Regions from separate parts of the Arthrobacter sp. SAFR-023 genome, predicted to be linked through region 1. Evidence: riboswitches for the same ligand, from Rfam matches in the RefSeq annotation. Region 1 holds a riboswitch; the other holds the start of a gene.
What was found. A riboswitch is a leader RNA that binds a small molecule or an ion and turns the genes downstream of it on or off. The one in region 1 is predicted to bind glycine.
Positions count from the first base shown of each region.

Region 2: another riboswitch for glycine. It lies ahead of ACTHQX_RS20445 (glycine dehydrogenase (aminomethyl-transferring)); the one in region 1 lies ahead of ACTHQX_RS10920 (glycine dehydrogenase (aminomethyl-transferring)).

Region 1 covers NZ_JBQCMF010000008.1:199,235-206,932, reverse strand. The annotation lists partial or broken gene ACTHQX_RS10920 (glycine dehydrogenase (aminomethyl-transferring)) at 1-1,470, opposite strand, end outside; glycine riboswitch at 1,619-1,719, opposite strand; glycine riboswitch at 1,924-2,021, shown strand; gene cycA (D-serine/D-alanine/glycine transporter) at 2,167-3,666, shown strand; gene purU (formyltetrahydrofolate deformylase) at 3,666-4,622, shown strand; gene ACTHQX_RS10905 (methylenetetrahydrofolate reductase) at 4,654-5,463, shown strand; gene ACTHQX_RS10900 (ammonium transporter) at 5,980-7,269, opposite strand; gene ACTHQX_RS10895 (hypothetical protein) at 7,505-7,698, opposite strand, start outside.
Region 2 covers NZ_JBQCMF010000025.1:32,898-40,595, forward strand. The annotation lists gene ACTHQX_RS20415 (APC family permease) at 1-935, opposite strand, end outside; gene ACTHQX_RS20420 (agmatine deiminase family protein) at 948-1,973, opposite strand; gene ACTHQX_RS20425 (nitrilase-related carbon-nitrogen hydrolase) at 1,970-3,058, opposite strand; gene ACTHQX_RS20430 (Dps family protein) at 3,287-3,766, shown strand; gene ACTHQX_RS20435 (MFS transporter) at 3,880-5,442, opposite strand; gene ACTHQX_RS20440 (TetR/AcrR family transcriptional regulator) at 5,510-6,049, shown strand; glycine riboswitch at 6,175-6,273, shown strand; partial or broken gene ACTHQX_RS20445 (glycine dehydrogenase (aminomethyl-transferring)) at 6,461-7,698, shown strand, end outside.

The sequences.
Region 1 (7,698 bases):
CAGGTCGCGGTCGGAGAGCTTACGGATGTAGCGCAACAGCTGGGTCTCGGAGCGGTGCGTGTTGAACACCGGGTGCTGCAGGTATGCGGAGGTGCGCCGCACGGCTTGCGGAAGTTCGAAGCCCACTGCGTCCCCTACGGGACCGGCGCCGAAGGCGACGGCCACGGCGGACAGCACCTCCGCCGTCGTCGTCTCATCAATGGAGACGCCAACGGTGTCCGCATCGATGAGGCGCAGGTTGATCCCCCGGGCCTCCGCGGCGGTGATGACCTTGTGGGCCTTGCCGGGCACCCGCACAGTGAGGGTGTCGAAGAAGGAGTCGCTGACCAGTTCACGGCCCGCCGTCTTGAGCGCGGTGGCGAGGACGCGGGCGTTGTTGTGGACGGTCTCGGCGATTGCCTTCAGGCCGTCGGGGCCGTGGTAAACGGCGTAGAAGGAAGACACGATGGCCAGCAGCGCCTGGGCGGTGCAGATGTTGGACGTCGCCTTCTCCCGGCGGATGTGCTGCTCGCGGGTCTGGAGGGCCAGCCGGTAGGCGGGCGCGCCAGCGTTGTCCTTGGAGACGCCGACGATGCGGCCCGGGAGCGTGCGCTCCATGCCGGCCCGCACCGCCATGTAGGCGGCATGCGGGCCGCCGAAGAACAGCGGAACCCCGAGGCGCTGGGCGGTTCCGACGGCGATGTCCGCACCCTGCTCGCCCGGAGGCGTGATCAGGGTCAGAGCCAGCAGGTCAGCGGCCACCGTCACCAGCGCGCCGCGCTCCTTGGCGGCCGCGATGACGCCGGTCTGGTCCCACACCCGGCCCGAAACGCCGGGCTGCTGGAGGACGACGCCGTTGATGTCGCCGTCGGGCAGTCCCTGGGACAGGTCCGCCACCTCCACTTCGAAGCCGAGGGCTTCGGCGCGGCCCAGCACGATCGCGATGGTCTGGGGGAGGCAGTCGGAGTCCAGGACCGTCTTGCCGTCCTTGGCCTGTTTGTTCTTGTTGGCCCGGCGCATGAGCAGCACAGCCTCGGCCACCGCCGTCGCTTCATCCAGGAGCGACGCGTTGGCGACCGGCAGTGCGGTCAAATCCTGGACCATCGTCTGGAAGTTCAGCAGCGCCTCCAGCCGGCCCTGCGAGATCTCCGGCTGGTACGGCGTGTACGCGGTGTACCAGGCGGGGGCTTCAAGGACGTTGCGCCGGATCACCGGCGGCGTGACAGTGTCGTAGTAGCCCTGGCCGATCATCTGCACGCCGGTCTTGTTCTTGGCGGCCAGGCGGCGAAGCTCCGCCAGGACCTCAACTTCGCTCAGGGCGGCGGTGAGCAGCAGGGGGTTCTCCTGGCGGATGGACGCCGGAACGGCGGTATCCACGAGGCCGTCGACCGTGTCATAGCCGACAGTCTTGAGCATGGTGTCGATATCGGCCTGGCGCCGGGCGCCGATATGCCGGTCGGCAAAGGTTGATGGAAGAGATTGAATCGTCATGAGGAACTCCAGGTCTGGCCGGCCACGTGTGGCACGGCATGGATTGGGTTCCTCCCCGCTCTGTATTGGACCTGAGAGATTCCGCGGACATGATTCTCCGCTTGCACCGTCGGTGAGCCCGGTTACCCGAACTGCTTTCCAGAGTTGCCTAGCCGCGGCGGTACGGGGGCCTGAGAGATTCCTGGGGAGGATTTGCTCCTACGGCGCCTGCCCGGTGAATGACTGGGAGGACTCTCCCGCCACGGTTCGAAAGGCTATGAAGATGTGGGGTGATTCGGCTCACAGGTTACGGGACAATTCCGCCCAGACCAAATCGGAGGTCCCCGTTTGACATTTCTTCGTGACGGAGACCACACTGATCCGGTGGCCAGCGGGGCTGCACTGACCGGCCCGGGCCGGCAAGACGGCCGCCGCCGGCACACATAAATTTTTTTAAATAACTGAAAATGCTTACGATCTGCGGCGGGAGAGCCCTGCCGGTACGTTCAGCAGGCGCCGTAGGAGCAAACCCTCCCCAGGAAACTCTCAGGCCCACGTACCGCCGCGGCGAGGCAACTCTGGAAAGCAGGCAGGCACGTCCTGTCTCACCGACGGTGCAAGCGGAAGACCATGTCCGCGGAATCTCTCAGGTCCAAGACAGAGTGGGGAGGAACCGAATCAGTGTGGCTATTGGCCACTTGAACGATGGAGTTCCTTATGACGATTCATCCCCCTGCCTCCCCAGCCGGTTCCTCAGCCGGTGAGGCTCCCCGCCTGGAGCGGCAGCTGAGCAACCGGCACATCCAGCTGATCGCCATCGGCGGTGCCATTGGCACGGGCCTGTTCATGGGCTCCGGCAAGACCATTTCCGCGGCCGGGCCGTCCGTGATCTTCGTGTACATGATCATCGGCTTCATGCTCTTTTTCGTCATGCGGGCCATGGGCGAGATCCTGCTGAGCAACCTGAACTACAAGTCCTTCAGCGACTTCGCCGCCGACCTGCTGGGGCCGTGGGCGGGGTTCTTCACCGGATGGACCTACTGGTTCTGCTGGGTGATCACAGGCATTGCGGACGTCATCGCCATCGCCGGGTACTCCCGCGAGCTCTGGCCGGGATTGCCCCTCTGGATCCCGGGCCTGGCCACCGTGGCCATCCTGCTGCTGCTGAACCTCACCACAGTCAAGGCATTCGGCGAAACAGAGTTCTGGTTCGCCCTCATCAAAATCATCGCCATCGCCGCCCTGATCATCGTGGGCATGTTCATGATCTTCAGTGGTTTCCAGAGCGACGCCGGACAGGCAAGCTTCACCAACCTGTGGAGCCATGGCGGCTTCTTCCCCAATGAATTCATGGGTTTTGTGGCCGGCTTCCAGATCGCTGTGTTCGCTTTTGTGGGCATCGAACTGGTGGGCACCACGGCCGCAGAGGCCAAGAACCCGGAGAGGAACCTTCCCAAGGCCATCAACTCCATCCCGATCCGTGTGCTGCTCTTCTACGTGGGTGCCCTCATCATCCTGATGTCCGTCACGCCCTGGACCCAGTTCGCCGCCGGCCACAGCCCGTTCATTGCGATGTTCTCGCTGGCCGGACTCGGGGCCGCCGCCACGGTGGTCAACCTCGTGGTGCTGACCTCGGCGATGTCCTCGGCCAACTCCGGAATCTACTCCACCTCCCGCATGGTCTACGGACTGGCGCAGGAAGGCGACGCGCCCGCCGCCTTCGGCAGCCTGTCCCGCCGCAAGGTACCCAACAACGCCCTGTTCCTGTCCTGCGTGCTGCTGCTCTCCGGCGTAGTGCTCATGTACGCCGGCCAGGACGTCGGCAAGGCGTTCGACATGGTCACCACCGTTTCGGCCGTTTGCTTCGTCTTCGTTTGGTCGATCATCCTTGCCAGCTACATCGCTTTCCGGCGCCGTCGCCCGCACCTGCACACCGCCTCCAAGTTCAAGATGCCCGGCGGCATCCCCATGGTGTGGGTGGTCTTCGCGTTCTTCGCCTTCGTGCTGTGGACCCTGACCACCCAGCCCGACACCCTGACCGCACTGCTGGTTACCCCCGTCTGGTTCGTCCTGCTCGGTGCGGCCTGGCTGGTTCTGCGCCGCCGGCCCGCGCACCTGGCCCGCTACGCGGCCTTCCAGGATGAACTACAGGCTGAGGAGACCGCCGCCCGCGAGCATGGGAGCCGGCATCTCGAGGAGAAGGAAAGCGTCAAGTGATGATCAGGACCGAGGAAAGGCCGACGGCGGCGGCCCGGGCCCGCGGGGCCCAGACTCCCGATGCCGGCGGGGAGTTTGTGCTCACCTTCCATTGCCCGGACTCGCTGGGAATAGTCCAGTCGGTCGCGGATTTCCTGCTCAAGCAGGAGTGCTACATCGTTGACCTCAAGCAGTTCGGCGACCGGACCGCGGGGCATTTCTTCATGAGGGTCCACTTCGCCTCGACGAGTGACGCGACAGGTGACACGGCAGGTGACACCGCCGCCGTCGAACAGCCCGCCGTCGAACAGCTCCGAGACAGCTTCGCACCGCTGGCAGGTCAATGGAGCATGGACTGGCGTCTGGAGCGCCACGGCCGCAAGCAACGGATCCTGGTGATGGTGTCCAAATACGATCACTGCCTCAACGACCTGCTGGTCCGCGCCCGCAACGGCGAGCTGCCGGTGGAGATAGCGGCGGTGGTGTCCAACCACCCTGACCTGGAAGGGCTCGCAGCCTGGCACGGGGTCCCGTTCCACCACATCCCCGTGACGCCGGAGACCAAAGCCGAAGCGGAGGCCGAGCTGCTTGGACTGGTGGATGACTATGAAGTTGAGCTGGTGGTCCTGGCCCGCTACATGCAGGTTCTCAGCGACTCGGCCACCGCCCGGCTCGCCGGCAGGGCCATCAACATCCACCACTCCTTCCTGCCCAGCTTCAAGGGTGCCAAACCGTACCACCAGGCGCATGAGCGCGGAGTGAAGACTGTCGGCGCCACGGCCCATTACGTGAATTCAGAGCTTGATGAGGGACCGATCATTGCGCAGCAGGTGATTGAGGTCGACCACACCTACACTCCCGCGGACCTGGTGTCCGTGGGCAAGGACGCGGAGTGCAAGGCCCTGACGAATGCTGTTCGCTGGCACGCCGAAGGAAGAATCATCCTGTCCGGGAACCGCACGGTCATCCTCCGCTGACAAGCCCATCCAACCAGACCTGGAGTTGCTCATGACGAACCAATTGCCGGTGCGCCTGGAGATCATTCCCACCGACGGCATTGTTGCCGAAGTACAGACGCACGTTTCAGCCGGATCAACGCTGACGGTAACCTGCCTCCCGCACCACGGGGTCAAGGCCACCGTGGGGGCCTCGGTCCAGCTTGGCCAGCTGGGCTACAAGGTGATTCCACACCTGGCCGCCCGGAGCATCGATAGCCGGGCGCAGCTGGCCGGCATGCTCCGTGACTGCGAGGCTGCGGGGATTACGGAGGTTTTCGCGATCGGAGGTGACGCTCCGGAGCCCGCCGGTCCCTACGGCAACAGCAGCCGGCTCATGGAGGACATTGCCGACCTGACCGGCGGGTCCATGGCCATCGGTGTCGCCGGATATCCCGAAGGCCATCCGAAACACAACGAGCTGCAGATGCTCGATGCACTGCTGGAGAAGCAGCATCTGGCCTCGAACGTGGTGACCCAGATGTGCTTTTCGGCGCCCAGGATCGGCTGGTACACGGAAATGCTGCGGCGCGAAGGCCTCGATCTCCCGATCTGGGCTGGGGTGGCCGGGGCCGTTCCGCGGGCCAAGCTGATCTCGCTGGCCACCAAAATCGGGGTCGGCCCGTCGCTGAAGTTCCTGAACCGGAAAGGCCCCCTGGCCCGCAGGCTCCTGAACGCGGGCAGCTACTCATCCAGGTCCCTGGTTTCCGAACTGGCCACCATGGAACCTGCACTTGCGGGCATCCACCTCTACACGTTCAACAACGTCGAAACCCAGCCGGCGATGAACTGGAACCTCCCCGCGGGCGCCAAAGCCTCCTAACCAAAGGCCGCAACCAGAGCGCGAACGTACACTCGTGGCCCCTTTCCCGCCGCGGAAGGGAAGCCACAACTGTACGTTCGCGTTTTTTCTGGTCTCAACATCTTGCATCTTGGGCTGAAACCCCAATCACCCTAGACGGTGGCGTCACAGAACACGCCTGCCTCGGCGTCTGACTGCGCACCAGTGGAGTTCTTGTCCAGATATTGGGCCCAAAACGCCGCGCAACCCGCGATATCTGGACAAAATCTCCCATCCGTTGCTCCGTAGGTGCCGTTTTGGAGCGTGAAAAGGGCACCCACGGAGCAATCAACGGGGTTAACTACAGGAGCAGCTCGCCGACGGTCAGCTGCAGCCGGATCGCGTCGCCAGCCTCGTCCGACCCGCGGCTGCCCCGGCCAAGTACCTGTACCTGAACACCGGGTAAGCCGCGCAGTTCGACCTCGCCGCCGACCCCGAGACCGTAGGGCCGTTGGCGTTCACAAAGGATCTGGCCGTCGTCCCTGCAGAGGATCCGGTTCAGGACGGGCGTGCGGCGCCCAGGTTCACCGGGTCTTCGTCTGTCAGGTAGGCGAATTCCGCGTGGGCCGCGAGGTCGATGCCGCGGAGCTCGTCCTCTTCGTGGATGCGCAGCCCCATGGCCATGTCCACCACCTTGGCAATCACCCAGGTCATGCCGAAGGAGTAGGTCAGCACGGCAACGGTCGCGACTGACTGAATGCCCAGCTGCTGCAGGCCGCCGCCGTACAGCAGGCCGCTGACGCCGTTGGGCGCGCTGCTGGTGGCGAAGATGCCGATGAGGAGCGTGCCGATGATGCCGCCCACGAGGTGCACGCCCACCACGTCCAGTGAGTCGTCGAAGCCAAGGCGGAACTTCCATTCGATCGCCAGCGAGCAGACAGCACCGGCGATCGCGCCGATGGCCACGGCGCCCAGCGGACTGACAGCGCCGCAGGCAGGAGTGATGGCCACAAGCGCGGCGATCAGGCCTGAGGCGGCGCCCATGCTGGTGGTGGCCCCGTGCCTGATCCGTTCAGCGAGTGCCCAGGCGAGCAGCCCCGCCGCGGCGGCCACCGCGGTGTTGAGGAACACCACGGACGCGGCGTGCCCGGCGGACAGCGCAGAGCCTGCGTTGAAGCCGAACCAGCCAATCCAGAGCAGGCCCGCGCCCACCAGCACCAGGGGCCGGCTGTGCGGCTTGGAGTGTTCCATCTTGGGCCAGCCGGAGCTGCGGCCCAGGACCAGGGCCAGGGCGAGGGCGGCGGCGCCGGCGTTCATGTGCACTGCTGTTCCGCCGGCGTAGTCGATGGCCTTGATGCCATTGGCGATCCAGCCACCGGTCACCGAGCCGTCCGCGGAGTTGAACGCAAAGACCCAGTGCGCGATGGGAAAGTAGACCAGCGTGGCCCAGACGCCGGCAAACACCATCCAGGCGCCGAACTTCATGCGCCCGGCGGCCGCACCGGCAACCAGGGCGGTGGTGACGCAGGCGAAGAACAGCTGGAAGGACGTGAACAGCGCTGCCGGCAGGGCGGCATCGGGATTATCCTTCAGCATCGGCTCGAGGCCTGCATACTGCGTGACGTCCCCTATCAGGCCCAGGCCGTTCACGGAATTGCCAAAGGCCATCGAGTATCCAAACAGTGCCCACAGCACGGCCACCAGGCTGGCTCCGCCGAAGCACATCATCATCATGTTCAGGATCCGGCGGGACCCCACCATGCCCCCATAGAAGAGGGCCAGGGCGGGAATCATCATGCACACCAGTGCGGAACTTGCGAGGATCCAGGCAACATCTCCAGCGTTCATTTCGAACTCCACTCAGAAAATCGGTGGGTGGCATTTTGCTGAGACCCGGACGAATGCCGTTAGTCCCCACAACATAGGACTCCGGAAACCGCGGTAGGTTTCGGGCATGTAAATTGCTTGTTACCACTGTTGGCAGTCACCGCTTTTGCTCGTTAAAACGACGGCGGCGGGGCCCCCGTCAGGGCCCGCCGCCGTCGCGTCTGTGTTGGATCACGTTGTGTAGAAAAGCGCGCTCCTAATGCGTGACGCTGTGGGTGCTGTTTCCTGAGGTATCCACATCGACCAGCCAGCCGGGCACGGCGCCTGCCACGCCCAAGGATCCAATGGCGATCACCCCCACCACCGCCAGCGCACGGAGGTGGGCGGACGCCGTCGTCTGCCTCTCCGGCCCGCCGGTTTCCCTGCGCCTGGCGCGGAGCAGGACGACGG
Region 2 (7,698 bases), on a different contig from region 1:
AACACATTCGCGTGGTTCTCCTCGTTGTTGAGGCCGATCCCCGTGTCCCCGACGCCGGCAAACATCATGGTGGCGATGGTCACCAGCAGGTAAATGCCCAGGACGACGACGGCCGTCAGGGTGCCGGCGAGGCCCGCGGTCTTCTTCCCGTTGGCCGTTTCCTCGTTGACCGTCAGGCACACGTCCCAGCCCCAGTAGACGAAGATGGACAGCGAGATGCCGGCGGCAACCTGGCCGAACGTCTCGATCTTTGTCACGTCGAACCATTCCCAGCTGAACGGGATGGCGGTGCTGGACGTGGACCAGTTGGCGAACGCCATGGCGACGAAGAGGCCCAAAACCACCAGCTGGAATCCCACCAGCCCGTATTGGACCACCTTGGTGGTGTGCAGGCCGCGGTAGCTGACCCACACGGCCAGCGCCACGAAGACGAAGCACGTCAGCACGTTCAGCGGCTTGTTGGCGGCCAGATCCGCCAGTTCGGGGGACCCGGTGACCTGTGCCAGGAAGAGGTAGAAGAAGTCCACCGCCACCCCGGCGAGGTTGGACAGCACGATGATGTTGGCGGCCAGCAGGCCCCAGCCGCCCATCCAGCCAACCCACGGGCCGAACGCCTTGGTGACCCAGGTGAACGTGGTGCCGCTGTCCGGGGAGTCCGCGTTCAGCTCCCGGTAGGCGAGCGATACCAGGATCATCGGGATGAAGCCGATGAGGAAGATCACCGGCAGCTGGAGCCCTGCCTCATTCACGGTGGGGCCCAGGGCGCTGGTCAGCGTGTAGGCCGGGGCGATGGTCGAAATACCCAGGACGACGACGGCCAGGAGGCCCAGCTGCCCGCCCTTCAGGCCCTTCCCGGTGATGCCGTGCGTTGCCTCGCCGGCCGGGGAAGCGTTCTTCCCGCCGGGCGGGATGCTCTGACGCGTGGTTTGGCTCATGACTGGCCCTTTCTAGACGGCAGCGGGCTGCTGCTGGGTGATGCAGTGAATGCCCCCGCCGCGGGCGAAGAGTTCGCGGGCATCGATCCCCACAACTGTGCGCCCGGGATATGCGTCCGCGAGGATGCGGAGCGACTTCTCGTCGTTGGGGTCGGAGAACGTGCAGGCGATGACGCCGCCGTTGACCACCACATGGTTGATGTAGCTGTAGTCCACGAAGCCTTCCGGGTCCGTCAGGGCAACGGGCGCCGGCACCTCGATGATGGACCATTCCCGTCCGGCGGCATCCGTGGTGGAGGACAGGAAGCTGATGATTTCGCGGCTCACCTCGTAGTCCGGGTGGGCGGGGTTCTGCTGGGAATGGACCAGCAGGGTGCCGGGGGACGGGATGGCGGCAACGATGTCCACGTGCCCGCGCGTTCCGAACCGCTGGGAGTCACGGGTGAGCCCCCGCGGCAGCCAGATTACCTTTTTGGCGCCGATGGTCCTGGCCAGTTCAGCTTCGACGTCAGCCTTGCTCAGTCCGGGATTGCGGCCCGGATCCAGCTGCACCGTGTCGGTGACAAGCACCGTGCCCTCGCCGTCCACCTGGATGCCGCCGCCCTCGTTGACCAGTTCGGACACGAGGTGCCGGGCGCGGGAGCGGCCGGCCACTTCGGCGGCGACCAGCGAGTCCTTGTCCCAGCTCGCCCAGTCCTGGGCGCCCCAGCCGTTGAAGACCCAGTCCACCGCACCCAGGGCGCCGTTTCCGTCCAGGACGAATGTCGGGCCGATGTCGCGCATCCAGGCGTCGTTGAGTTCCGCCGTCAGCACCTCGACGGCGGGGGACAGGTAGCGGGCGGCGGTTCCGACGTCGGACGGGTCCACCACCATGGTGACCGGTTCAAACTGGACGGCGGCATTGGCGACGGCGGCCCAGACGGAGCGGGCGGCGTGCGCCTCCGCGGCGGTGTCCCCAAGGGTGTAGCCGCCGGTGGGGAAGGCCATCCAAAGCCGCTCCTGGCGCGCCGTTTCGGCCGGCATGCACCACGTGCTCATGCGTTCACCCGCTCGCCGGTTGAGGTCGCGTCCTCGCTGGTTGAGCTTGCCGAAACCCCGCTGGTTGAGCCCGTCGAAACCTCGCTGCCGAACGGCTCCTCCGGGCGGACCGGCTCGGTGAGCCGGGCGTAGGTGTCCGGGCGACGGGTGGTCAGGAACGGGAACAGCGTCAGCCAGTCCTGGCGCTGGTCCAGGTCGAGGTCGGCCACGAGGACGGCCGACTCGTCGCGGGGCGCCTGCACCAGGATGCGGCCGTAGGGGTCGGAGATGAAGGAGGAGCCGTAGAAGTTCAGGCTGCCCTCCTGGCCCCAGCGGTTGGGGACCACCATGAACAGGCCGTTGGCGATGCCGTTGCCCACGATGACCTGTTGCCAGAGGGGCTGGGTGTCAAAGTCCGGGAACAGCGGCTCGGAACCGATCGCCGTCGGGTACACCAGCAGTTCGGCGCCGCCGAGGGAGTACATGCGGGCCAGTTCGGGGAACCACTCGTCCCAGCAGGTGGGCATGCCCAGCCGGGCGCCGCTGAGTTCAGCCGGGGCGTGGACCCTGTAGGCGTCCTCCGCGGACGGACCCTGGCGGAAGAACTTGTCCTCGTAGTATCCGGCGGTCACCGGGATGTGCAGCTTGTGGGTGCGGGCCAGGAGCTCGCCGGACGAGGACACGAGGATGGAGGTGTTCAGCCCCAGTCCGTCATCCGGGCCGTCCGGGTTGCCGGCGCGCTGGTAGAGCGAGGCGTGCACGGTGATGCCGTTCCGTCGGGCGGCGTCGGCGGCGAAGCGGAAGGTGGGGCCGGTCAGCAGGTCCTCGGCGGCGTCGGAAGGGCGCGGCCGGTCCTCGCCCTGCCGCCCAAGGTCATTCTCCGGCACCTGGTCTGCGGGGTAGCGGGAGAGGGTGAGCTCGGGCAGGAACACCACGGTGGCGCCCAGCCGGGCGGCACGGTCGATGCCGTCGTTGAGTTCCGCGTGGAGTGCGGCGGCGCTGCTGTGCCAGCGGTGCTGCACCACGCCGACCCTCAAGGCTGGACGTCCGGACGGCTCTGTCCGGGCGAGCGAAGCTGGCGCGTTGAGGCAGGTTATTTCGATCATGATGATGATTTCTCCAGTGAGACGACCGTCACTAAATGAATGACGTTCATTTAGTATGCACGTGCCGCGCGAGTGTGGCAAGGGCATATTGAATGCCGCTCGTTTATGACCCTTGGGCGTGGGCCGCAAAATAGTAAGTAAGCTGATCGTGAAATTCGGGTTCCGGTGCTCGCTGTGCCCGAGTGCCTGCGGTAGCGTCGAAACCACTGGACTATTCGAGGAGGATTCATGAAGGCTTCACCGACACTGACCAACAACATGCAGGCCGTTCTGGCGGACCTGATCGAACTGCACATCCAGGGCAAGCAGGCGCACTGGAACATCGTTGGAACCAACTTCAGGGATCTGCACCTTCAGCTGGACGAGATCGTCGATGCCGCCCGGGCCTTTGCCGATGACATGGCGGAGCGCATGCGCGCCCTGCATGCCCTGCCGGACGGGCGCAGCGCCACTGTGGCGAAGGCGACCCACCTTCCGCAGTTCCCCGACGGGCTCATCAGCACCAAGGATGCGATCGACCGCATAGTCGCCGCACTCGAAGCGGCCGTGGGTACCATGCGCAAGGTCCATGACGAGGTGGATGAGGAAGACCCCACCACCGCGGACCTGCTGCACACCTTCATCGAAAAGCTCGAGCAGTATGCGTGGATGGTAGGCGCCGAGAACATGAAGGCGTCGGCCAGCGTCACGCACCCTGACGCCAAGTAGCCGGCGCGCCGCGCGCCGCCGGCTGGAGTAGGGGCAGTCCCGGAGGAATTTCTCCGGGGCTGCCCGTTGCTGTGTCGGCTGCCGTGGGTGCGGCGCCGGTTACTGGGTCCCGGCTACTTCGCGCGCGGAACGCGGCGAAGTACGACGGCGGCGAGCACCGAGGCTCCCGCCATCAGTACCAGCGCAATCGCCGCTGTGATGTGGACACCCGAATCAAACGCTGCCCGGGCGGCCGCCGTGAGGCCCTCGGCCACCGGGGTCGGCAGCGACCCGACCAGCTCCATGGCGCCGGCCAGCGTTTCCCTGGCCTGGTCTGCGGACGCCGCCGGGATGGTTTGGGCAACTGAGTCGGGCAGGGAAAGGTGCTGCTGGTACGACGCGGTCAGGATCGATCCCAGGATGGCTGTGCCCAAGAGTGAGCCCACTTCGTATCCGGTCTCCGAGATCGCTGCGGCCGCTCCGGACTTGTCCGCGGGCACCGCTCCGAGAATCAGGTCGTTCGAGATGGTCTCGGCAGATCCCACACCCAGCGCCAGAATAAGGAGGGCGGCCAGCAGCACTGTGGGACCGGCGTCGTGATTCCCGAACGCCACGAGGGCGTAACCGGTGGCGCTCAGCGCCAGTCCCGCGGCCACCACGAACCCGGGGCGAACCTTCCGGACCAGCGGAACCACCAGCAGTCCCGCCACCACCATGGCAGTAAGGGCAGGCAGCATCGCCGTGCCGGATTGCGAGGGCGACATGCCTTCAAGCAGCTGCAGGTGCTGGGCCAAGAATAGGATGAACCCGTTGTAGGAGAACAGCGCCAGGACGTTGGCCGTGATCGCAGTGCTGAACACCCGGTTCCTGAACAGCGATAAGTCCAGCAGCGGGGATGCGAGGGCCCGCTGCCGGCGGACGAAGACGAAGCACATGCCCAGGCCAAACGCCAGAACTCCGAGGGACTGCACGCCGGGGCCGTGGGTGGCCAGTTCCTTGATGCCGTAGACCACCGGCACCATGGTCAGCATGGACAGTGCAATGCTGGGCCCGTCCACCCGTCCCGGGCTGGGGTCCTTGGACTCAGGAATGAGGAAGCGGCCGAAGACCAGCGGCGGCAGCATGATCGGTACGGCCACGAGCAGGACGGCGCCCCACCAGAAGTGCTCCACCAGCCAGCCGCCGAAGATCGGCCCCAGCGCGGCGCCGCCGGAAAACCCGGCAGCCCAGATGGCCACCGCCAGCCTCCGCCTGCCGGTCTCCCGGAAGATGTTGCGGATCAGGGACAGTGTGGAGGGCATGAGCATGGCACCGAAGAATCCCATGGCCGCGCGGCCTGCAATGAGCCATTCGGCGCTCGGGGCGAAGGCTGATGCCGCTGAGACCGCCGCAAATCCCGAAATGCCAACCAGCAGCAGCCGGCGGCGCCCGATCCTGTCGCCAAGGCTACCCATGGCGACGAGAAGTCCGGCCAGGACAAGGGCGTAGGCGTCCACTATCCACAACAGCTGCACGCCCGAGGGGTCCAGGGTGCGGGCGACCGCGGGAAGGGCGAACGTCAGCGCGGTGTTGTCCACGGCCACCAGGAGGACAGGGAACATCAGCAGGGCAAGGGCAAGCCAGTCGCGCGCGCCGCCACCGCTGGAGACCTGGCCGGCAGGTGTGCGCTCCCGGGGCAGGGATGGGTTCATGGTCATAAGTTAACTATACCGTCTAGACGGTATAGTTACAGATCTCCCGCTGCGAAGGGGCATGATGGAAGCCATGCCCAGAAAACCGGTCGCCCGCGGCGCAGTGCTCGATGCGTTTGAATCCCTGCTGATCGAGGTGGGGGAGCGTGCCGCCACACTTGACGCCGTGGCCGCCCGTGCTGGCGTGTCCAAGGGCGGGCTGCTGTATCACTTTCCGAACAAGGAAGCGCTGATCAGTGTCCTGCTGGACAGGCTGGACGAGTTCGCGGAGGCGGATGCCCAGGCCATGGCGGCGGCTCCCGAGGGTGCTGCCGCCTACTTCATCAAATCGTCCGTCTGGGCGGACACCCCGCTCGACCGTGCGATCGTGGCCGCCACCAGGCTCGCCGAGGTGGCGCACGAGGAGACCCGGCGCCGGTTCGCCCATATCCAGCAGCGGTGGCTCGACGAGATTGCCCGCGACGTCGGACCTGGCCTCGCCAAGGCCGTCCTCTATATGGGGGACGGGCTGTACTTCAACGCCATGCTGTCCGTCGGCCCGGCCGCGACGCCGTCGGAGACCGCGGTCGACGTCGAAAGCCTTCTTGCGGCCCTCGACCGGCTGCGGGGGTAAGCCGGCTGCGCGGGTAGTTGCGCGCCGGGGGTGGGCCAGCCCACGCCGCCACAGTTTGCAGACGCGATCCCGGCGTAGGAGAATAGCCTCTGTGACAGCTGTCACCGCTCAACTGAATATGCCTTTGATCTGCGGCGGGAGAGTCCTGCAAGTAGGTACAAGCAGGCGCCGTAGGAGCAAAACCTCCCCAGGAATCTCTCAGGCCCATGTACCGCCGCGGCAAGGCAACTCTGGAAAGCAGCAGGCTGCCCGCATTGAATGTTCCGCCAACACGCGGACGGTTCAGGGCATGCTGTGCTCACCGACGGTGCAAGCGGAGCTGTGCGTAGGCGCAGCAACGCGGAAACTCTCAGGTCCAATACAGAGCGGGGAGGAACCCGAATCACTGTGGCGTACCCCGCGCCCTTAGTTATGGAGTTCCTTTTGACCGTAGATTCAGCCTCCGCCTCCTTTGTCGACCGGCATATTGGTGCCCGCCGACAGGCCGACGTCGAAGCCATGCTCAAGGCCGTCGGCTACGAGACAGTCGATGCACTGGTTGACACGGCAGTGCCGAAAGACATCCGGCAGGACTCCCCGCTGGAGCTCTCCCCGGCCCTGAGCGAGGTCGAAACCCTCGCCGAACTCCGGAATCTCGCGGCCAAGAACAAGACCGCCGTCCAGATGATCGGCCAGGGCTACTACGACACCGTCACGCCGCCGGTGATCCGCCGCAACATCCTTGAAGCCCCCGCCTGGTACACCGCGTACACGCCGTACCAGCCGGAGATTTCCCAGGGCCGCCTCGAGGCCCTGCTGAACTTCCAGACCATGGTCCAGGACCTGGTCGGCCTGCCGATCGCCAACGCGTCGCTGCTGGATGAGGCGACGGCGGTGGCAGAGGCCGTACTGCTGATGCGCAGGGCCAACAAAAACAAGGACGCCAAGGACGGCAAGACGGTCCTGGATGCCGACTCCCTGCCGCAGACCATCGCGATCGTCAAGGGCCGCGCCGAGGCGCTTGGCTTCGAGGTCGAGGTCGCCGACCTGTCCCAGGGACTGCCCGACGGCGACATCAACGGCGTCGTCCTCCAGCAGCCCGGCGTCTCCGGGCGCGTCTTCGACCACACCGGGGTCATCGCCGCCGCCAAGGAACGCGGCGCCCTGGTCACGGTGGCCGCCGACCTGCTGGCGCTGACGCTCATCACGCCCCCGGGCGAGCAGGGCGCGGACATCGCCGTCGGCTCCGCCCAGCGCCTGGGCGTCCCGCTGTTCTACGGCGGACCGCACGCCGCGTACATGGCCGTGCAGAAGGGCCTGGAACGCTCCCTTCCCGGCCGCCTCGTGGGCGTCTCTAAGGACAACGCCGGCACTCCCGCTTACCGCCTCGCGCTGCAGACCCGGGAGCAGCACATCCGCCGCGAGAAGGCCACATCCAACATCTGCACTGCGCAGGCGCTGCTGGCCATCGTGTCCTCCTTCTACGCCGTCTACCACGGACCCGAAGGCCTGAAGGCGATCGCCGAAACCGCACACGGCCATGCCAAGACCCTGGCCGCCTCGCTCAAGGCCGCCGGGCTGGACGTCCTACACACCAGCTTCTTCGACACCGTGACGGTTTCCGTCCCGGGCAAGGCCGCCGGCATCATCGCCGCCGCCGAAGAGAAGGG